Regions from separate parts of the Streptomyces sp. NPDC057694 genome, predicted to be linked through region 1. Evidence: predicted binding sites of a transcription regulator. Region 1 holds the regulator's gene; each other region holds the start of a gene.

Region 1 (7,552 bases):
TGAGAGTGCCGGTGCCGGTCTCGTCGTGGCTGGTCGCGCAGTTCCCCGCGCCCCTGGCGGGGCTCATTCAAGCCCCTGCGGCGATTGAGCGGCGGGGTCCGGGGCAGCGCCCCGGGGCTCCGCGATGTCGCCGGGTGCCGCTTCGTCGTGGTTGCTCGCGCCCACGCGGCGGAGCCGCAAATCGATACAGCCCCGCGCCCCTTGCGGGGCGCTCTTGCTCAGGCTGTGACGAAGTCGATCAGTTCCTCCACCTTGCCCAGGAGTTCCGGTTCCAGGTCCTTGTAGGACGTGACCCGGGACAGGATGTGCTGCCAGGCCTCGCCCGTGTTCGCGACTCGCCAGCCCAGGGAGCGGCACACGCCCGTTTTCCAGTCCTGGCCGTGCGGGATGCGGGGCCAGGACTCGATGCCGACCGAGGCGGGCTTCACCGCCTCCCAGATGTCGATGTACGGGTGGCCGACCACCAGGGCGTGCTCGCTCGTCACCGACTGGGCGATGCGCCATTCCTTGGTGCCGGGGACCAGGTGGTCGACGAGGACGCCGAGGCGGGCGTCCGGGCCCGGGTCGAAGTCGGCGACGATCGCCGGGAGGTCGTCGACGCCCTCCAGGAACTCCACGGCGACGCCCTCGATGCGCAGGTCGTCGCCCCACACCCGTTCGATGAGTTCGGCGTCGTGCTTGCCCTCGACGTAGATCCGGCCGGCCCGGGCCACCCGGGCACGGGCGCCGGGGACCGCCATCGAGCCGGACGCCGTACGGGCCGGACGCGCGGGCCCGGCGGCCGCCGACGGGCGGACCAGCGTGACGGGCCTGCCCTCCAGCAGGAAACCGCGCGGCTCCATCGGGAACACCCGGTGCTTGCCGAAGCGGTCCTCCAGGGTCACCGTCGGCCCCTGCGCCGTCTTCTCGACGCGGACCACCGCTCCGCAGAAGCCGGTGCCGACCTCCTCGACGACCAGGTCGGGCTCGGCGGGGACTTCCGGAACCTGCTTGTTCCGCTTCCAGGGAGGGGTCAGGTCAGGTGAGTACTGGCGCATTCAGCAGACGATATGAGGAGGGCGCCGGTCGTCGTCACGACACGCCGGAACGGGCCACCAGTGTGGCGCGCTGCGCACGGACGAACGCCGCATTCACCACCGAACCGTGCCCGGGGACGTACAGCGCTTCCTCGCCGCCGAGCGCGAGCAGCCGGTCGAGCGCCGCCGGCCAGTGACTCGGCGTCGCGTCCGGGCCCGCCTGCGGTTCGCCGGACTCCTCGACCAGGTCGCCGCAGAAGACGATCACGGGGCTGCCCGGCACGAGGACCGCGAGATCGTGGCCGGTGTGGGCCGGGCCGAGATTGGCGAGGAGCACCTGCGGTCCTTCGCCCAGGTCGAGCGTCCACTCGCCGCTGACCCGGTGCCGCGGGGTGACCAGGACGTCGGTGGCCTCCGCCGCCTCGTCCGGGGACAGGCCGTGGCGCACGGCGTCCTCGTACAGGTCACCGTGGTTGCGGCCGAAGACGGTCTCGATGCCCACCGCCCCGAACGTCTCGACACCCGCGAAGGCGGCCGTACCGAGTACGTGGTCGAAGTGCGGATGGGTGAGCACGATGTGTGTCACCCGTGCGTGTGCTCCGAGGAGCCGCCGGACGTCCGTGCGCAGCCGGGACCCTTCACGGAGTGAGGATCCCGTGTCGATCAGCAGGGCGGCGCCGGAGCCCACGACGAGACCGGCCGTGGCGTCCCAGCCGGGCAGCCGGATCCGCCCCACGCGGGGCGCCAGCTCCTCCCAGCCCGCGGCCCTCCAGTCGACGGCCGTCCTGACTTCGCCATGAGCTTCCATACGTCGACGCTAGCGGCCTTGCCGGGCCCGTACCCGTCGGCCGTACACTGAGCCGGGGACTCCTGGCACTCACCCGTATCGAGTGCCAGACAGGAACGATCGCTCAGGCCGAAGCTGGAGGTGTGCGCCGATGCTCAGTGAACGCAGGCTCGAAGTGCTGCGCGCCATCGTCCAGGACTACGTGGGCACCGAGGAGCCGGTCGGTTCCAAGGCGCTCACCGAGCGGCACCGGCTCGGCGTCTCCCCGGCGACCGTGCGCAACGACATGGCCGCCCTGGAGGACGAGGGGTACATCGCCCAGCCGCACACCAGTGCCGGGCGCATCCCCACCGACAAGGGGTACCGCCTCTTCGTCGACAAGCTGACCAGCGTGAAGCCGATGACCGCTCCGGAGCGCCGGGCCGTCCAGAACTTTCTGGAGGGCGCCGTCGACCTGGACGACGTCGTCGGACGTACCGTGCGGCTGCTCGCGCAGCTGACGCGGCAGGTGGCGATCGTCCAGTACCCGTCCCTGACCCGGTCCACGGTGCGCCACGTCGAGCTGTTGTCGCTGGCGCCCGCCCGTCTGATGCTCGTACTGATCACGGACACCGGGCGGGTCGAGCAGCGGATGATCGACTGTCCGGCGCCCTTCGGGGAGACGGCTCTGGCGGATCTGCGGGCCCGGCTCAACAGCCGGGTCGCGAGCCGCCGTTTCGCGGATGTGCCGCAGTTGGTGCAGGATCTGCCGGAGGCCTTCGACGCGGAGGACCGCGGCACGGTCGCGACGGTGCTCTCCACGTTGCTGGAGACGCTCGTCGAGGAGTCCGAGGAGCGGCTGATGATCGGCGGAACCGCCAATCTCACCCGCTTCGGACATGACTTTCCCCTCACCATCAGGCCCGTGCTTGAGGCTCTTGAAGAGCAGGTCGTGCTCCTCAAGTTGCTTGGTGAGGTGGGGGATTCGGGCATGGCCGTACGGATCGGTCACGAGAACGCCCATGAGGGACTCAACTCCACGTCCGTCGTGTCGGTCGGCTACGGTTCGGGCGGTGAGGCAGTCGCCAAGCTCGGCGTCGTCGGACCGACACGCATGGATTACCCGGGAACGATGGGAGCAGTACGCGCAGTGGCACGTTACGTCGGACAGATCCTGGCGGAGTCGTAAGTGGCCACGGACTACTACGCCGTACTCGGCGTGCGCCGCGACGCTTCCCAGGACGAGATCAAGAAGGCTTTTCGGAGGCTCGCCCGCGAGCTGCACCCGGATGTGAATCCGGATCCGAAGACCCAGGAGCGGTTCAAGGAGATCAACGCCGCCTACGAGGTGCTCTCCGACCCGCAGAAGAAGCAGGTCTACGACCTCGGGGGAGACCCCCTGTCGCAGGCCGGCGGAGGCGGCGCCGGAGGCTTCGGCGCCGGCGGGTTCGGGAACTTCTCGGACATCATGGACGCGTTCTTCGGAACCGCGTCGCAGCGTGGGCCCCGCTCGCGCACGCGCCGCGGCCAGGACGCCATGATCCGGCTGGAGATCGAGCTGGACGAGGCCGCCTTCGGCACCACCAAGGACATCCAGGTCGACACCGCTGTGGTGTGTACGACCTGTAGCGGTGAGGGCGCCGCGCCGGGGACCTCCGCGCAGACCTGTGATATGTGCCGCGGCCGCGGTGAGGTCTCGCAGGTGACGCGGTCCTTCCTCGGCCAGGTCATGACCTCGCGGCCGTGTCCGCAGTGCCAGGGCTTCGGCACCGTCGTGCCGACCCCGTGCCCGGAGTGCGCCGGTGACGGCCGCATCCGGTCGCGGCGGACGCTGACGGTGAAGATCCCGGCCGGTGTGGACAACGGCACGCGGATCCAGCTCGCCGGCGAGGGCGAGGTGGGGCCCGGTGGTGGTCCCGCCGGTGACCTCTACGTCGAGATCCACGAGCTGCCGCACCCCATGTTCCAGCGGCGCGGCGACGACCTGCACTGCACGGTCACCATCCCGATGACGGCGGCGGCTCTCGGTACGAAGGTGCCGCTGGAGACGCTCGACGGCATGGAGGAGATCGACATCCGGCCGGGCACCCAGTCCGGGCAGTCGGTCCCGCTGCACGGGCGCGGTGTCACGCATCTGCGGGGCGGCGGGCGCGGTGACCTCATCGTGCATGTCGAGGTCACGACGCCGCAGAAGCTCGATGCCGAGCAGGAGCGGGTGCTTCGGGAGCTGGCCAAGTTGCGGGGTGAGGAGCGGCCCACCGGGCAGTTTCAGCCTGGGCAGCAGGGGCTCTTCTCGCGGCTGAAGGATGCGTTTAACGGGCGGTGACCCGGTGAATTCGAGGGGCCTGGGGTGTATCCCCGGGCCCCTTTTCGCGGCTATGGGGGTGCCCCTCTTTCGCCGTTGCCGAGTGGCGGTCGTGGGTGGTTGCTCGCGCAGTTCCCCGCGCCCCTTCGGGGCGCTTGTCGTGGCCTGCGAAGCAGCTCTCGGGCTGCGATTCGGTGGTCCTGGGCTGACGTGGCACGATGCCGGTATGTCCTCCTCCGCACTGGCTGATCTCTGTCACTGCCCGATCGTGCAGGCCCCCATGGCGGGCGGCGCGTCGCGGCCCGAGTTGGTGGCCGCCGTGTCCGAGGCGGGTGGGCTCGGATTCCTCGCCGCCGGGTACAAAACCGCCGACGGGATGTACCAGGAGATCCAACAGGTGCGGGGACTCACCGGACGCCCCTTCGGCGTCAATCTCTTCATGCCGCAGCCCGAGTACGCCGACCCCGCCGCGGTCGAGGTCTACCGCAACCAGCTCGCCGGCGAGGCCACCTGGTACCAGACGCCGCTCGGCGACCCCGACAGCGGGCGCGACGACGGCTACGACGCCAAGCTCGCCATCCTCGTCGACGACCCGGTGCCGCTGGTCTCCTTCACCTTCGGCTGCCCCACCCGTGAGGTCGTCGACTCGCTGCGCCGCGTCGGCACCCTCACCGTGGTCACCGTGACGACGGCGGCGGAGGCGCGGGCCGCGGAGGCCGTCGGCGCCGACGCCGTCTGCGTGCAGGGCATCGAGGCCGGTGGCCACCAGGGCACCCACCGCGACTGCGCCGAGACCGACGGCAGCGGGGTCGGACTGCTCGCCCTGATCGTCCAGGTGCGCGAAGCCGTGCAGCTGCCGGTCATCGCGGCCGGCGGGATCATGCGGGGCGCGCAGATCGCGGCCGTGCTCGCGGCCGGGGCCGATCTCGCCCAGCTCGGCACCGCGTTCCTGGTCACCCCCGAGTCCGGGGCGCCCGACCTGCACAAGCGGGCCATGACCGATCCGCTGTTCACCCGCACCGAGCTGACCCGGGCGTTCTCGGGACGGCCCGCGCGCGGCCTCGTCAACCGGTTCCTGCGCGAGCACGGCCCGTACGCGCCCGCCGCGTACCCCGAGGTGCACCACATGACGTCGCCGATCCGCAAGGCCGCCGCCAAGGCCGGTGACCCGCAGGCCATGGCGCTGTGGGCGGGCCAGGGACACCGGCTCGCCCGGGAACTGCCCGCCGGACAGCTCGTCGAGGTGCTCACCGCCGAACTCGACGAGGCCCGGGGCGCGTTGGGGCAGCGGGGTGCCGCGTGACCGCGCCGGTGTTCGTCGTCGAGTCCCTTGAGCACATCCCCGGTGGCGAACTGGTCGTCGACGGGCCCGAGGGGCGGCACGCGGTCTCCGTGAAGCGGCTGCGGGCCGGCGAGGACGTCGTCCTCACGGACGGGCGCGGGCTGTGGAGCGAAGGGGTCGTCAAGGCCGCGGAGGGCAAGGACCGGCTCGTGGTCACGGACCTGGAGTCCGTGTGGGAGGAGCCCCAGGAGCAGCCCCGCATCACCGTCGTCCAGGCCCTCCCCAAGGGCGACCGGGGCGAACTCGCCGTGGAGACCATGACCGAGACCGGCGTCGACGCGATCGTGCCGTGGGAGGCGTCGCGCTGCATCACGCAGTGGCGCGGCGACCGCAAGCTGAAGGCGCTCGGCAAGTGGCGGGCCACCGCGCGCGAGGCCGGCAAGCAGTCGCGGCGGGTGCGGTTCCCCGAGGTCGCCGACGCGGCGTCCACGAAGGAGGTCGCCGCTCTGCTCGCCGGGGCCGATCTCGCGGTCGTGCTGCACGAGGACCGGGAGCACGAGAGCGCCGCGCTGGCCTCCGTGGACCTGCCCTCGTCCGGGGAGGTCGTGCTCGTCGTCGGGCCCGAAGGGGGCGTGTCCCCCGAGGAGTTGGCGGTGTTCGGCGAGGCCGGGGCGCTGACCTGCCGGCTCGGGCGGAGCGTGCTGCGGACCTCGACCGCGGGGACCGCGGCGGTGGCGCTGCTCCTCGGGCGCACCGGCCGCTGGGGCTGAGCGACCGCCCCTGAGCCCAGCGGCAACCTCGTAGACCGCAGGAGTGGCTGCGGCCCCGGAACACTCCCTGAGCCCCGCCGCGGGCGGGCCCGCACTGCTGGCCGCAACTGCTCTACCGCCCGGGGATCCGGGGTGGGATCCTGCCGCACATGGGGGCATTGAGGGGTATCGGTGACCGTTTGCTCCGGTTACGGGGGCGGCGCGTCGCGGCGGCTGCCGCGTGCGTGGCCGTCGCCGGACTGGGAGCCGTGGCGTGCCAGCCGGTCGAGGGGGGTCTGAACCCGTCGACCGTCGCGGCCACCACCGACCAGCAGGCCACGGCCGAGCTCAACCGGCAGAACGCCCATGTGCGCTGGCTCAGTTGCAGCGGCACGTACGTCAGCCGCACGAGTGGCAACGGGTCCACGGCCGAGGTGGTGCGCGTCGACTGTCAGGGCAAGACGACGGACGGCAAGAGCATCACGCTCACGGGCTGGGCGAACGATGTGGTCTCCGGCAAGTGCGTGCGGGGATCGTTCACGGCGAAGGTCGAGGGGAAGCTCTGGTTCCACGTCGGCGTGCTCGGGAACTGCGAGGGCGGCGAGGACACGAATCCGCCGCAGTCCGAGCCTTCGGACACCTGGCAGCCGTCGGAGAAGCCTGAGCCGTCGGAGACGTGGGAGTCGCACGAGCCGTCCGACGGCGAGTCCGGCCAGGAGTCCTGGCACCCCGAGCCCGGCGAGACCCGGACGGTCACCGAGACCGTCACCGCGCCGGAGCCCGAGCCGACCTGCACCACCTCCGGGGCGGATCAGGACAAGTGAACTCCTGGTGATCCCGAAATCGCGGACGTGGGCAGCACCGCAAAATTAGGCTGGCCGGGTGACGAACCCTGCCGCCTCTGCCTATCTCCGATTCCCGCACCCGCACGGCGAGTTGGTGGTCTTCACCGCCGAGGACGACGTGTGGGCCGCGCCGCTCGACGGCGGCCGCGCCTGGCGGATCAGCGCCGACAACGTGCCGGTGGGCCACCCCCGGATCTCCCCCGACGGCGCCACCGTCGCCTGGACCTCGCGCCGCGACGGCGCCCCCGAGGTGCTGGTCGCGCCGGTCGACGGCGGACCGGCCGACCGCCTCACGTACTGGGGGAGCTGGACCACGTCCGTGCGCGACTGGACGCCCGACGGCCGGGTCCTCGCCGTCAGTACGTACGGTCAGGCGTCGCTGCGCCGCAGCTGGGCCCGGGCGCTGCCGCTGGACGGCGGGCCCGCCGAGACACTGCCGTACGGGCCGGTCGGCACGGTCGCGTACGGCCCCGACTCCCAAGTGGTGCTGCTCTCCGTGCCGATGGGCCGGGAGGCCGCCTGGTGGAAGCGGTACCGGGGCGGCACCGCGGGCAAACTGTGGGTCGGCCGGGCCGCCGAAGACGCCGCC
Region 2 (7,552 bases), on a different contig from region 1:
CGGGTGGTGGGCGGGCGGGGGCGGCGGCGTGGGCCGGGCCTGGACGCGGCCCACGGTGAAGGTGATCGTGCACTGCGGGGCGGTGCTGCCCGCCGCGCAGACGCTGTGCGGGATCACCAGGTGGCGTACGACCTTCTGGCCCGGGGTGTGGGGCACCTTGATGCGCAGCGGCACCTTGATCTGACCGTGCGCCGGGACGGTCAGGCGGCTGACGGTGCCGTCCTCGTCCTTGATCTCGGTCTCCTGCGGGACGGACGCCGGGTTGCGGATGACGACGGGGACGACGACCTCGCCCGGCGGCGGGTTGTCCGGCAGGTCGGGGATCGTGACGACCAGCTGCGGCGGGGCCGGCGGCTTCTCGATCACCGGCGTGACGCCGCAGTTCGGGTCGTTCGAGTCCGTGTCGCAGTTGGTGCGCGGGGTGTCGGCGGTGACGTTGTTGGTGAGCTTGCCGTCGCCGTCGAGCGGGTCGTGCAGGGTGACGCTGTAGGTGATCGTCGCCGTCCCGCCCTCGGGCACCGTGCCGGTCCAGGAGAGTCTGGGGCGGCTGTAGGAGACCGTGCCGGTGCTCGCCTTCGCGTTGTTGTCGTACGTCGCGTCGTCGAGCACGTCGGACAGGTCGTCGGAGAGGCTCGCGTTCGGGTAGTCGACGCCGCCGATGTTCTTGGCGGTGATCGTGTACGTCACCTTGCCGCCCGGCTTCACCGTCTTCGGCGACGCGGTCTTGGTGACCTCCAGGTCGGGCACCGGCACCGAGAACGCCAGCGCGGACGGCACATAGGTGTCGCCGCGGGTGCGGAAGGTCAGGTCCGCGGAGGTCGCGCCCTCCGGGATGACGCCCGCCGGGATCGTCGCGGTCTTGGCGTCGATGCTGAAGTTGTTGCCCTCGCACGGGTCGAGGCAGCCCTCGGCGCGGCTGTTGAAGAAGTTGTTGGTGCCGGAGTCGCTGTCCGGATCGGCGATCCGGGTGCCGTTGACCAGGAACGCGTCACCCGCGACGTTCGCGTCGCCCTCGTACGCGGTGACGCTCGCCCGTACGTCCTTGGTGCCCGCGCGGTAGAAGCCGTCGATGCCGATCGTGGTGTCCGGGTCCTTGGACTGCTGCACCACGTGGCCGCCGTAGAGGTAGACGTGGCGGCGGGTCGGCGCGTACTGCGCGTTGGGGGAGTCGTACTTGTAGACGACGGTCAGCGACCAGCCGCCGACGCAGCCCTTGCCGGTCGGCGCCCACACGTTGCCGACGGCCACCGGCACCTGGGTCCCGGTGGCCACGCCGGAGAACAGCGAGGTGATGTCGGACTCGGCCGTGTAGTAGTGCGGGCCGCCGATCGGATTCGGCGTGGGCACCGCGTTCTGCACGGTCGCGCGGGTCTCGGGGCCGCCGCCGACCTTCACCACGGGCTGGGTGGTGAGCGGATCGCCGGGCGGCGTGGTGGCCAGGCCCGCGGTGTCGCACCGCGAGATCAGGTTGCGGCCCAGCCGGTACGTGCCGAGGTTGCCGCCCCAGAACAGCCGGGCGTACGCGACCGTGGCGCCGGGCGGGACCGTGACCTGCCCGGTCGAGGAGTTGATCACGGACGTGCCGAAGCCGGCCGTGTCCGTGTACTGCATGTCGAACTGGTTGTTGTTCTCGCTGGTCGTCCCGGCCTGCGCGGCCAGGCAGCGCGCCGCGTCGTCGGCGGGCGTGGTCGGGCACTTCATCACCGTGTTGCCCAGCGTGATGAAGTCGCCGTAGACGGCCTCGTCGTAGCGCTTGGCGAACGGATCGACCACCACCGCGGAAGCGGGAGTGGCCGCGGCGACGAGGGTCGCGGCGGCCACGCTTGCGGCGGCCAGCGCCGCCAGGGTGCTCTTCAGCTGTCCGAGCCAGACCTGTCTGTGCCACATAAAGGGCAATGTAGGGAGATCTGCCTACTATCCGGTGATTACGCCACGCGACGCTCCGCATACTCACTGATTTCGGTCATCGGAGGCCGTTCCTCGGTGTCCACGGGGTGCACCCGCGGTTCGAAGCCGTCCGGGCCCCGCTCGAACTGGGTGAGCACGGGCCGCACCAGGTGCCCGCGCGCGAGCCGCAGCTGGGCCGTGCGGTAGATCGCCGCCGCCATCCGGCCGAGCGCCTGCCCGTCCTGGTGCCGGTGCTTGCGGACGCCGACGTCGACCTGGGCGAGCGCGTCCAGGCCCACGGTGTGCAGCGCGTCGACCAGCAGCCCCAGCTCCACTCCGTAGCCGACCGGGAACGGCAGCTGTTCGAGCAGGCTTCTGCGGGCCGCGTACTCGCCGCCCAACGGCTGGACGAATCCGGCCAGTTGGGGCCAGTGCAGATTGAGCACCGGGCGGGCCATCAGCTCGGTGACACGGCCGCCCTGACCTGCCGCGTCACCGAGCGGGCGGTCGTACATCGCCTTGACGAAGTCCACCTCGGGGTCGGTGAGGAGCGGGCCGACGATGCCGGAGACGAAGTCCGCCGAGAACTCCTTCAGATCGGCGTCGACGAAGCACACGATGTCACCGGAAGTGACGAGCAGGGAACGCCACAGCACTTCACCCTTTCCGGGGCGGGCCGCGATCCGCGGCAGGATCGTGTCCCGGTGCTCGACGCGCGCCCCGGCCGCCGCCGCGACCTCGGAGGTGCGGTCCGAGGAGCCGGAGTCGACGACCACGACCTCGTCGACCAGCGGCACCGCCTCCGTCATCAGCTCACGCCGGATCACGGAGACGATCTCCCCGACCGTCTCCTCCTCGTTCAGCGCGGGCAGCACCACGCTCACGGTCCGGCCGGTGGCGCGTTTGGCGGCGATCAGCTGGTGCAGCGGGCGGTCGGCCACGGACCAGGAACGCCGCTTGAGCCAGCGCTCGACTTCTTCCAGCACGTCCAGGGCCCTCCCGTATGTGATCCATCTCGCGGTTCGGACGACTATCTCAAGGGTCCACCCCTTCAGTTACAGTCTTGAACAAGGTCCGTGACCATCGCATGTCGGGGTCGACGAGCCTTTGACAACTCAATCCACACAATCGAATACCGCTCATCCAGAGGGGCAGAGGGATACGGCCCGTTGAAGCCCCGGCAACCATCCAGCTGGTCTCGTCCGATCGTCATCGTCGACGTCGCGAGGCTCCCGGCTCGGGAAGGTGCCAATTCCGTCTCGTGGCGAGATGCGTCGCGAGGAAGATGAGGAGAAAGGGCCTCGCCTCTCATGGCTGTACAGACTGTCGCCACCGAAACCGCCACCACCGTGGACCTGGGACCGGCCTCCGGGCTCTCCTGCCGCGAGTGCGGCAACACCGTCCCCCTCGGACCGGTCTTCGCCTGCGTCGAGTGTTTCGGGCCTCTGGAAGTCGCGTACGACCTGCCGGTCGGTGACCCCGAGGCGCTCCGCAAGCAGATCGAGGCCGGGCCCGCCAACATCTGGCGCTACGCCCCCCTCCTGCCCGTCCCGGCCGACGTCGCCGAGAAGCCGAACCTGAACCCCGGCTGGACCAAGCTCGTCAAGGCCGACAATCTTGCCCGCGAACTGGGTGTCGCGGAAGGCAGGCTGTTCGTCAAGGACGACTCCGGCAACCCGACGCACTCCTTCAAGGACCGGGTCGTCGCCCAGGCCATCGAGGCCGCACGGGCATTTGGTTTCACCACCCTTTCCTGCTCCTCGACGGGCAACCTGGCGGGCGCCGTCGGCGCCGCCGCCGCCCGCGCCGGCTTCCGCTCCTGCGTCTTCATCCCGCACGACCTGGAGCAGGGCAAGGTCGTCATGGCCGGTGTCTACGGCGGTGACCTCGTCGCCATCGAGGGCAACTACGACGACGTGAACCGTTTCTGCTCCGAGCTGATCGGCGACCCGCTCGGCGAGGGCTGGGGCTTCGTCAACGTCAACCTGCGGCCGTACTACGGCGAGGGCTCCAAGACGCTGGCCTACGAGATCTGCGAGCAGCTCGGCTGGCAGCTCCCCGACCAGCTGGTCATCCCGATCGCGTCCGGCTCCCAGTTCACGAAGATCGACAAGGGCCTGAAGGAGCTGATCAAGCTCGGGCTCGTCGAGGACAAGCCCTACAAGCTCTTCGGCGCCCAGGCCGAGGGCTGCTCGCCGGTGTCGGTCGCGTACAAGGGCGGCCACGACGTCGTCCGGCCGCAGAAGCCGAACACGATCGCCAAGTCCCTCGCCATCGGCAACCCGGCCGACGGGCCCTACGTCCTCGACATCGCGCGCCGTACCGGTGGTGCCGTGGAGGACGTCAACGACGAGCAGGTCGTCGAGGCCATCAAGCTGCTCGCGCAGACCGAGGGGATCTTCGCCGAGACCGCCGGTGGCGTGACGGTCGGTGTCACCAAGAAGCTCATCGAGGCCGGGCTCATCGATCCTTCGCTCACCACCGTCGTGCTGAACACCGGGGACGGGCTCAAGACGCTGGACGCCGTCGCGGAGTCTTCGCAGGCCACCGCCACTATTCGGCCTTCTCTTGAGGCGTTTCGTGACGCTGGGCTCGCTGCCGAGTAGAGCTCCCCGCCCCGCCCCTTCCCGAAACTGGGGGCTCCGCCCCCAGACCCCCGCTCCTCAAACGCCGGAGGGGCTAGATCAGCCGAGGTGAATCCATGAGTGTTTCCGTCCGCATCCCCACCATTCTCCGTACCTACACCGGCGGGGCCGCCGAGGTCAGCGCCGAGGGTGCCACGCTCGCCGATGTCATCTCCGACCTGGAGAAGAACCACACGGGGATCGCCGCCCGCGTCCTCGACGACCAGGGCAAGCTGCGCCGGTTCGTCAACGTGTACGTCAATGACGACGACGTCCGCTTCGAGCAGGGCCTGGAGACCGCCACGCCCGACGGCGCCGGCATCTCGATCATTCCGGCCGTCGCCGGCGGCTGACACGCAGAGTCACCGGAATTGCCCCCTTCGCGAGGAAAGCGGAGGGGGCAATTCTGTATGGTTGAGCGCGGTACAGTTGGGGAAGCTGGTTCGATTCCGAACGTGGTGCATGACGGGCGCATATGAGTTCTCGCCCGAAGCCCGACAAGAAGCAGCCAATGTGTCCCGCCCATTCAGGCCTTTTATGGCATTTGTGTGGCCCGACTTGCCCTGAGATCCGTCCAGTTGGACCGTTTTCCGCGATCACGCGTGCCCAGAATTCTCGTCCGACTGACCTGTTGCAGACGGCAGTTGGGCAGATACATTCAGCCGCGGTCGACGCGTTCCGGCGCACACCCCCAAACCCTTTGGGGCGTGAGGTCTGACCCGGGTCCGCGAAGTGCGGACTCGCGCAAGGGCCAGTAATAGGGGAGTTAGGCATGGCTCAGGGCACCGTCAAGTGGTTCAACGCGGAGAAGGGGTACGGCTTCATCGCGGTCGACGGTGGTGCGGATGTTTTCGTCCACTACAGCGCGATTCAGATGGACGGCTACCGCACCCTCGAAGAGGGTCAGCGAGTGGAATTCGAGATCTCGCAGGGCCAGAAGGGGCCGCAGGCCGACATGGTCCGCCTGGCCGCCGGCTGAGCGCGCGACCGACTGCAGCACGCAAGCTTCGTACGGTCCATGAAGGGCCCGCCCCCGGTTCGCCGGGGCGGGCCCTTCGTGCTGCCCGCGCGTGGGTGCGCAGCACGGCCGGATCTGTGATAGCCGCTTGCACTCGCATGGGTCGAGTGCTAATCATTGGGCTTAGCACTCTCCCAGTGAGAGTGACAGAACTTGGATCGGGTCGGTGAGGCCCGCAGGCCGGGTGGGGCAAGGAACCACAAGGGCTGCAGGCCGTCCGTCGCGGGCACCAGCACGGTCCGTTTGCGTTTCCACCCCGTCCGGGAGGACCACTTCACATGGCCAAGATCATCGCGTTCGACGAGGAGGCACGGCGCGGCCTCGAGCGCGGCATGAACCAGCTCGCCGACGCCGTCAAGGTGACCCTGGGCCCCAAGGGTCGCAACGTCGTCCTCGAGAAGAAGTGGGGCGCCCCCACGATCACCAACGATGGTGTGTCCATCGCCAAGGAGATCGAGCTCGAGGACCCGTACGAGAAGATCGGCGCCGAGCTGGTCAAGGAGGTCGCGAAGAAGACGGACGACGTCGCCGGTGACGGCACGACGACCGCGACCGTCCTGGCCCAGGCCCTGGTGCGCGAGGGTCTGCGCAACGTGGCCGCCGGTGCCAACCCCATGGCCCTCAAGCGCGGTATCGAGAAGGCCGTCGAGGCCGTCTCCGGTGCCCTGCTCGAGCAGGCCAAGGAGGTCGAGACCAAGGAGCAGATCGCTTCGACGGCCTCCATCTCCGCCGCCGACACCCAGATCGGCGAGCTCATCGCCGAGGCGATGGACAAGGTCGGCAAGGAAGGCGTCATCACCGTCGAGGAGTCGCAGACCTTCGGTCTCGAGCTTGAGCTCACCGAGGGCATGCGCTTCGACAAGGGCTACATCTCGGCGTACTTCGCCACCGACATGGAGCGTATGGAGGCCTCGCTGGAGGACCCGTACATCCTCATCGTCAACTCGAAGATCGGCAACGTGAAGGACCTCCTTCCGCTGCTGGAGAAGGTCATGCAGTCGGGCAAGCCCCTGCTGATCATCGCCGAGGACGTCGAGGGCGAGGCCCTGTCGACCCTGGTCGTCAACAAGATCCGTGGCACCTTCAAGTCCGTCGCCGTCAAGGCCCCGGGCTTCGGTGACCGCCGCAAGGCCATGCTCGGCGACATCGCCATCCTCACCGGTGGCACCGTCATCTCCGAGGAGGTCGGCCTCAAGCTGGAGAACGCCGGTCTCGACCTGCTCGGCCGCGCCCGCAAGGTCGTCATCACCAAGGACGAGACGACGATCGTCGACGGTTCGGGTGAGAGCGACCAGGTCCAGGGTCGTGTCAACCAGATCCGCGCCGAGATCGAGAACTCGGACAGCGACTACGACCGCGAGAAGCTGCAGGAGCGCCTGGCGAAGCTCGCCGGCGGTGTTGCGGTCATCAAGGCCGGTGCCGCGACCGAGGTCGAGCTCAAGGAGCGCAAGCACCGCATCGAGGACGCCGTTCGCAACGCGAAGGCGGCCGTCGAAGAGGGCATCGTCGCCGGTGGTGGCGTGGCCCTCCTCCAGGCCTCCGCGGTGTTCGAGAAGCTGGAGCTCGAGGGTGACGAGGCGACCGGCGCCAACGCCGTGAAGCTCGCCCTGGAGGCCCCGCTCAAGCAGATCGCCGTCAACGGTGGCCTTGAGGGTGGCGTCGTCGTGGAGAAGGTGCGCAACCTTCCCATCGGTCACGGTCTGAACGCCGCGACCGGCGACTACGTCGACATGATCGCCGAGGGCATCCTCGACCCGGCCAAGGTGACGCGCTCCGCGCTCCAGAACGCCGCGTCGATCGCCGCGCTGTTCCTCACCACCGAGGCCGTCATCGCCGACAAGCCGGAGAAGGCGGGCGCTGCCCCGGCCGGCGGCGGCATGCCGGGCGGTGACATGGACTTCTGATCGACCTCTGGTTGATCGACCGTCCAGCAGTACGCACCGAGGGCGGCACCTTCTCTTCACGGAGAGGGTGCCGCCCTCGGGCGTTGTCGCGCTTCAGCACCTCGCGGTCCTGCTCCTGT
Region 3 (7,552 bases), on a different contig from region 1:
ACGCAGCCCGCACCGGCGCCCGAAGCGGAGCCCTACCGGACGAGACCCCAGCGGAACCCGAGCGCCACGGCGTGGGCCCGGTCGGACGCGCCGAGCTTCTTGAACAGCCGCCGCGCGTGCGTCTTCACGGTGTCCTCGGAGAGGAAGAGCTCGCGCCCGATCTCCGCGTTGGACCGGCCGTGGCTCATGCCCTCGAGCACCTGGATCTCACGCGCGGTGAGGGTGGGCGCGGCGCCCATCTCGGCCGAGCGCAGCCGGCGCGGGGCGAGCCGCCACGTCGGGTCCGCGAGGGCCTGGGTCACCGTGGCCCGCAGTTCGGCGCGCGAGGCGTCCTTGTGCAGATAGCCGCGGGCACCGGCGGCCACCGCGAGGGCCACGCCGTCCAGATCCTCGGCGACGGTGAGCATGATGATGCGCGCACCGGGATCGGCCGAAAGCAGCCGTCGCACTGTTTCGACGCCGCCGAGACCCGGCATGCGTACGTCCATCAGAATCAGGTCCGAGCGGTCGGCGCCCCAGCGGCGGAGGACTTCCTCCCCGTTGGCCGCGGTCGTCACGCGCTCGACGCCGGGCACGGTCGCGACCGCGCGGCGCAGCGCCTCTCGGGCGAGCGGGGAGTCGTCACAGACGAGGACGGATGTCATGACCGCCCTCCGCAGCTGATGCGCGTCACCTTGAGCCTCCAGGCTTTGTACGAATCGTCACCTGTGCGGTCGACACTCAGCAAGCTTTTCGGACAGATGCCCGAGAGCTTGCTGCTTCAACCGCCTCAGCACTCTCAACGATGGTCACTCGAAAGAGTTACGGGTCAGGCGGCCTGCTTCGGCACTCTACGTGAGGGGCCGGACACAGCGGTGACAACGCGACGCACCCTCAAGGTTTCACCACAAGCTATGCCCCATTTAGCGGCTTTTCTTCCCTTTTGCTGGTGTCTGTAGCTAGATTCGCAATGAGTCATATTTTCATCTCCTTAGACAGTAGATGTACGGTCATGGGCACCGTTCCGCGTCACAACGGCTACAACGGCAACAAGGGGACACACCAATGGCAGATTTCTCCCGCCTTCCCGGACCGAACGCAGATCTGTGGGACTGGCAGCTCCTCGCGGCCTGCCGCGGGGTCGACAGCTCGCTCTTCTTCCACCCCGAGGGCGAGCGCGGAGCCGCCCGCAGCGCCCGTGAGACCTCGGCCAAGGAGGTCTGCATGCGGTGCCCGGTGCGCGCGGAGTGCGCTGCTCACGCGCTTCAGGTGCGGGAGCCGTACGGGGTGTGGGGCGGCCTCACCGAGGACGAGCGCGAGGAGCTGATGGGGCGGGCCCGCAACCGGCTCGTCACCGCGTCGGCGACGGGCGGCGCGCCGTCGTCGGCCACGGCTTCACGTCACTGAAGGAACGTTTCTCCAATCGTGGGCGCACCTGGTGCGCCCACGGCCGTGTCCGGCGGGGGCCGGCCCGGCTCAGCGCGCGGCGGCCCTGTCGGCGGCGCGCGCCAGATGATCGAGGGTCGCGGCGACGGCCGGCACCTGGGCCAGATCGGGCAGGGTGAGCGCGACGATCTCGCGCTGCACGGCCGGCTCGACCGTCACTGTCCGTGCACCCTTGGGGCGAACAGACTCGATGGCCAGTTCGGGCAGGACGGCAACACCGAGCCCGGCGCCGACGAGTCCGATCACCGCCGGGTAGTCGTCCGTCGCGAAGTCGATGCGGGGGGCGAACCCGGCGCTCTCGCACACCTCCACCAACTGGCGGCGGCAGCGCGGGCAGCCCGCGATCCACGACTCGTCCGCGAACGCGTCGATGGTGACGGAGCCCCGCAGCGCGTGCCCCTCGGGGACCAGGCCCACCAGGCGGTCGGCGAGCAGCGGGCGCACGACGAGGTCGTCCCAGTCCTCCGCGGCCTGGGCGCCCTCGCCCTCCCGTCTCCCGCCGCCGCCCCTCTGCGGAGGCGCTTCGCGCCGCTCCTCATATCTGAAGGCGAGCGCGACGTCGCAGTCGCCCTCGCGCAGCATCTCCACCGAGCGCGGCGGCTCGGCCTCGACCAGCGAGACCCGGGTGCCGGGGTGCTCGGCGCGCAGCGCGGCGAGCGCCGTCGGGACCAGGGTCGAGCTGCCACTCGGGAACGAGACGAGCCGGACCCGGCCCGCGCGCAGCCCGGCGATCGCGGCGACCTCCTCCTCGGCGGCGGTGAGCCCCGCGAGGATGCCCGCCGCGTGCCGGACGAGGGCCTCGCCCGCCTGGGTCAGGCGCATCTCGCGGCCGGTGCGGATCAGCAGCGGGGTGCCCGTGGACGACTCCAGGGCCTTCATCTGCTGGCTGACCGCGGGCTGGGTGCAGCCCAGCTCCCGGGCGGCCGCCGAGAAGGAGCCGGTGGCGGCGACGGCACGCAGGACGCGGAGGTGGCGGGCTTCGATCACCCCTCAAGCATAAGCGAGGCTTGGGGAATGCGACGAATAATGCGTGGCGGCTTTGGTTCGGGGTCCCGTAGCGTTGGCCGGTATGAAGCTTCTGTCTCTCAATCTCGGGCACCGCAAGGCCGTCGAGTACACCGACCAGGCCGAGGGCGTGACCGGCATCGACAAGCAGCCGGTCGAGGGGCCCGTGCGGGTGGCCGCGCCCGGACCGAAGGGCACCGGCGGCAGCGGTCTCGCCGGGGACGCGGTGTGCGACAGACGCCACCACGGCGGTGACGACCAGGCGGTGTACGCGTACGCGCGTGAGGACCTGGACGACTGGGAGCGGACGCTGGGCCGGCCGATCCCCAGCGGCGGCTTCGGCGAGAACCTCACGACCGAGGGCCTCGACATCACGGGCGCGCTGATCGGCGAGCGCTGGCGGATCGGTCCCGAGGTGGTCCTGGAGGTGACATCGAGCCGGATCCCGTGCCGGACCTTCCAGGGACATCTCGGCGAGAAGGGCTGGGTCAAGCGGTTCACGCAGGAGGGCGCGGCGGGCGCGTATCTGCGGGTGATCGAGCCGGGCGAGATCCGGGCCGGGGACCCGATCGAGGTCGTGCACCGTCCGGACCACGAGGTGACGGTCCAGCTCGCGTTCCGCGCGGTGACCACGGAGCGGGCGCTGCTGCCGAGCATGCTGGCGGCCGGCGAGGCGCTGCATCCGGAGGAGCTGAGAGCGGCGCGGGAGTACGTGGCGAAGTACGGCTCCTGACCGGGCCCATGATCACCGGCACCCCCGGGCCGTCACTAACCTGGGGCCATGACTACGGCACTGATCACCGGATCCACCGCGGGCATCGGCGCCGCGTTCGCCCGGCGCCTGGCTTCCGACGGGCACAACCTGGTCCTGGTCGCGCGGGACACCGAGCGGCTTCAGGACCAGGCGACGGAGCTGCACGACCGGCACGGCATCGAGGCCGAGGTGCTGACCGCCGACCTCGCCACGGACGAGGGCATCGCGGCGGTCGAGGAGCGGCTGAAGGACCGCAAGGCCGCGGTCGACCTGCTCGTCAACAACGCGGGGTTCGGCAACAAGGGCCGCTACCTGGAAGTCTCCATGGCCGACGAGCTGACCATGCTGAAGGTGCACTGCGAGGCGGTGCTGCGGCTGACGTCGGCGGCGGCCTCGGCGATGCGGGAGCGCGGGCGCGGCGGTGTGGTCAACGTGGCGTCGGTCGCCGCGTTCGTGCCGCGTGGCACGTACGGGGCGTCGAAGGCGTGGGTCGTGCAGTTCACGCAGGGCGCGGCGAAGGATCTGGCGGGGACCGGGGTGCGGCTGATGGCTCTGTGCCCCGGGTTCGTGCGCACCGAGTTCCATGAGCGGGCCGGGATGGGCACCGACAACATCCCGAACTGGATGTGGCTCGACGCCGACAAGCTGGTGGCGGCGGCGCTGACCGATCTGTCCCGCGGCAAGTCCCTGTCGATCCCGGATCCGCGGTACAAGGCCCTGATGGGCGTGGTGAAGGTGACCCCGCGTTCTTTGCTGGGCGGGGTCACATCGCGGACGGGCCGCAAGTACGGCCCGCAGTAGATCCCGTTCGTCCGCGGCCCCGGTGGGGGCTGGTCGCGCAGTTCCCCGCGCCCCTGGGTCGTCCTTCGTCTGCGGGCCGGTGGGGCTTCTCGCGCAGTTCCCCGCGCCCCTGAGGCAGGCGCTACGCGCCGCCTCTCCTGAAGGGGAGCGGCGCGCCTCTGATGAGATGGCGCACGAAGTGCGCATCTCAGGGGCGCGGGGAACTGCGCGAGAAGAGGCCACCGGCCCGCGCACGACCGACAACCCGAAAAGGGGCGAGGCCCGCCTCCCCGGTGATGGGGAGACGGGCCTCACGAGGAGTGCGGGTCAGTGCGAGTGACCGTGGCCGTGGCCGGCGTCGGCCTCGTCCTCGGCCGGCTTCTCGACGACGAGGGTCTCGGTCGTCAGGAGCAGGGAGGCGATCGAGGCGGCGTTCTCCAGCGCGGAGCGCGTCACCTTGACCGGGTCGATGACACCGGCCTTGACCAGGTCGCCGTACTCGCCGGTCGCGGCGTTGTAGCCGCTGCCCTTCTCGAGCTCCTTGACCTTGGAGACGATGACGTAGCCCTCCTGGCCGGCGTTCTCACCGATCCAGCGGAGCGGCTCGACGACGGCGTTGCGGACGACGGAGACGCCGGTGGCCTCGTCGCCCTCCTTGCCGAGGGAGCCCTCCAGGACCTTGGAGGCGTGCACCAGAGCGGAGCCACCACCGGAGACGATGCCCTCCTCGACCGCGGCGCGGGTCGCGGAGATGGCGTCCTCCAGACGGTGCTTCTTCTCCTTGAGCTCGACCTCGGTCGCGGCACCGACCTTGATCACGCAGACGCCGCCGGCGAGCTTCGCGAGGCGCTCCTGGAGCTTCTCACGGTCCCAGTCGGAGTCCGTGTTCTCGATCTCGGCCTTGATCTGGTTGACGCGGCCGTCGACGTCGCCCTTGTTGCCGCCACCGTCGACGATCGTGGTGTCGTCCTTGGTGATGGTCACGCGGCGCGCGGAGCCGAGCACGTCCAGGCCGGCCTGGTCGAGCTTGAGGCCGACCTCTTCGGCGATGACGGTGGCACCGGTGAGGGTGGCCATGTCCTGGAGCATCGCCTTGCGGCGGTCACCGAAGCCGGGGGCCTTGACCGCGACGGCGTTGAACGTGCCGCGGATCTTGTTCACGACCAGGGTCGACAGGGCCTCGCCCTCGACGTCCTCGGCGATGATGAGGAGGGGCTTGGAGCCGCCGGCCTGGATGACCTTCTCCAGGAGCGGGAGCAGGTCCTGGATGGACCCGATCTTGCCCTGGTGGATCAGGATGTACGGGTCGTCGAGGACGGCCTCCATACGCTCCTGGTCGGTGACGAAGTACGGGGACAGGTAACCCTTGTCGAAGGCCATGCCCTCGGTGAAGTCGAGCTCCAGGCCGAAGGTGTTGGACTCCTCGACGGTGATGACACCGTCCTTGCCGACCTTGTCCATCGCCTCGGCGATGAGCTCGCCGACCTGGCTGTCCTGGGCGGACAGACCGGCGACGGCCGCGATGTCGGCCTTGTCGTCGATCGGGCGCGCCGTGGCGAGCAGGTCCTCGGAGACGGCCTTGACGGCGGCGTCGATGCCCTTCTTCAGGGCGGCCGGGGAGGCACCCGCGGCGACGTTGCGCAGGCCCTCGCGGACCAGGGCCTGGGCGAGCACGGTGGCGGTGGTGGTGCCGTCACCCGCGATGTCGTTGGTCTTGGTCGCCACCTCCTTCACCAGCTGCGCGCCGAGGTTCTCGTACGGGTCCTCGATCTCGACCTCACGGGCGATCGTGACACCGTCGTTGGTGATGGTGGGGGCGCCGAACTTCTTGTCGATGACGACGTTGCGGCCGCGGGGGCCGATCGTCACCTTCACCGTGTCGGCAAGCTTGTTGACGCCGCGCTCAAGGGCGCGACGGGCGTCCTCGTCGAACTTCAGGATCTTCGCCATGGGAGCGTTTCAGCCCTCTCGGAAAACTAGGGTGAAGCTTGGTGTGAAAACGAACCGCGCCCCCGACCCCGGCTGATGTGAATCGCGGGTGCCAGGGGCGCAGATCGAAAGCTGAAGCTATGTCGCTTCGGTGAAGCCGGTAATCCGGAAGCGGACTACTTCTCGACGATCGCGAGCACGTCGCGGGCCGAGAGGACGAGGTACTCCTCGCCGTTGTACTTGACTTCGGTGCCGCCGTACTTGCTGTACAGCACGATGTCGCCGGTCTTCACGTCGAGCGGAAGACGCTCGCCGTTCTCGAAGCGGCCCGGGCCCACGGCGAGGACGACGCCCTCCTGGGGCTTCTCCTTCGCGGTGTCCGGAATGACCAGGCCAGAGGCGGTGGTCTGCTCGGCGTCGAGCGGCTGGACCACAATGCGGTCCTCGAGCGGCTTGATGGCAACCTTGGAGCTGGTGGTCGTCACGATCCGACCTCCCCCTTCGGAGATCTCACGGGGTTAACTGTCTGAGGTGGCGACCAGGTGGATCCGTCGTCGCGGGTGCCGGACCTGCCCGTCGCTGTTGGCACTCTCCTACGGGGAGTGCCAGAAGCGAGACTATGACCGCGATTAGCACTCGGTCAAGCGGACTGCTAATCGCGCTCTCCGCGCGGCGCCGTTTCCACCCGTCTCCCGGCCCCCCGCCGACGGCTTCCGGCCGCCTCCGGCGGGCCACGGATCGGTCTCGGTCGGGGAACGTACGGAGAACGTACGGGTGGAGCCGCCGGTTCCGTACGAGAGTCCTGGCACGACCGGCGAGAACCGCACTCCCGGACCCGGTCGCCGGAGGGGGCGTGTCGTGGAACGGCCGGACGACGACTGGTTCGCGGGTGGGTGTCTGGTCGCCCTTGTCCTGCTCCTGGAGGCCGCCTACACGGTTCTCGTGGTGTTCAGCCTGGCGCTGCAGGGGCTCGGAGGCGCGGACACGGGGTCGGTGAAGCCCGGCAGCCCGCCGCCCGCGCCGGACTGGACCGAGGTGTGGCTGTGGGGCGGCGGCGCAGGGGCGGCGCTCGTCTTCGGGGCCACGTTCCTGTGGCTGCGGCGCCCGTGGGCCGCGTCGGTCCAGCTGTTCGGCGCCGTGTGGGCGGCGACCCTGGCGGCCGCCGCCTGGCAGCGGATTCGGGCCTAGACCGTCGGCACCGGGTTCAGACGTGGCCCGTCGGCAGCGGGCTCAGACGTAGTCCTCCAGCCGGGCCACCGTGAACCCCTGCTCCTGGACACGCCGCAGCATCCGCGAGGTCATCTCCGTCAGGGTCGTGCCCTTCAGCTCGGCGGGGCCACGGAAGTGGGCCAGGATGATGTCGCCGGGGCGCAGGCGGTCCCCGTCGGCGTAGCGGAGGTCGTTGATCTGCATCGAGGCGCGCCACAGGACGATCGCGTCGATGCCGCAGTCGCCGGCCGCGCGCAGGGTGTCCGCGTCGTAGTTGCCGTAGGGCGGGCGGAACAGCCGCGGGGCCGCGCCGAAGCGGGACTTCAGGCGGGTCTGCTGGCCGCAGATCTCGGCGTGCTGGTCGACGTAGCCGCGGCCGGGCAGGAAACGGTGGGTCAGGGTGTGGTTCTCCACCTGCGCGCCCAGCCGCCGCAGTCGGCCGAAGTGGTC

What was found. The regulator HrcA, encoded in region 1, represses chaperone genes, less so after heat shock. The targets are predictions, from matches to a motif close to TTNGCACTCNGNNNNNCNGAGTGCNAA.
Region 2: the regulator HrcA is predicted to act here: its motif matches at 5,653-5,679, upstream of groL (chaperonin GroEL).
Region 3: the regulator HrcA is predicted to act here: its motif matches at 6,523-6,549, upstream of groES (co-chaperone GroES).

The regions. Positions count from the first base shown of each region.
Region 1 is NZ_JBHVIX010000013.1:194,657-202,208, reverse strand. It holds gene hemW (radical SAM family heme chaperone HemW) at 1-3, shown strand, start outside; gene ACFVDP_RS26540 (DUF3097 domain-containing protein) at 219-1,037, opposite strand; gene ACFVDP_RS26535 (MBL fold metallo-hydrolase) at 1,072-1,824, opposite strand; gene hrcA (heat-inducible transcriptional repressor HrcA) at 1,955-2,971, shown strand; gene dnaJ (molecular chaperone DnaJ) at 2,972-4,108, shown strand; gene ACFVDP_RS26520 (nitronate monooxygenase) at 4,314-5,390, shown strand; gene ACFVDP_RS26515 (16S rRNA (uracil(1498)-N(3))-methyltransferase) at 5,387-6,139, shown strand; gene ACFVDP_RS26510 (hypothetical protein) at 6,319-6,942, shown strand; gene ACFVDP_RS26505 (PDZ domain-containing protein) at 7,001-7,552, shown strand, end outside.
Region 2 is NZ_JBHVIX010000041.1:34,439-41,990, reverse strand. It holds gene ACFVDP_RS42235 (hypothetical protein) at 1-1,887, opposite strand, end outside; gene ACFVDP_RS42230 (glucosyl-3-phosphoglycerate synthase) at 1,926-2,873, opposite strand; SAM riboswitch class I at 3,024-3,179, shown strand; gene thrC (threonine synthase) at 3,198-4,493, shown strand; gene ACFVDP_RS42220 (MoaD/ThiS family protein) at 4,589-4,864, shown strand; gene ACFVDP_RS42215 (cold-shock protein) at 5,284-5,490, shown strand; gene groL (chaperonin GroEL) at 5,808-7,433, shown strand.
Region 3 is NZ_JBHVIX010000003.1:285,723-293,274, reverse strand. It holds gene ACFVDP_RS11215 (response regulator transcription factor) at 33-644, opposite strand; gene ACFVDP_RS11210 (WhiB family transcriptional regulator) at 1,045-1,386, shown strand; gene ACFVDP_RS11205 (LysR family transcriptional regulator) at 1,456-2,412, opposite strand; gene ACFVDP_RS11200 (MOSC domain-containing protein) at 2,495-3,163, shown strand; gene ACFVDP_RS11195 (SDR family NAD(P)-dependent oxidoreductase) at 3,212-3,985, shown strand; gene groL (chaperonin GroEL) at 4,292-5,914, opposite strand; gene groES (co-chaperone GroES) at 6,070-6,378, opposite strand; gene ACFVDP_RS11180 (hypothetical protein) at 6,752-7,081, shown strand; gene ACFVDP_RS11175 (polysaccharide deacetylase family protein) at 7,124-7,552, opposite strand, start outside.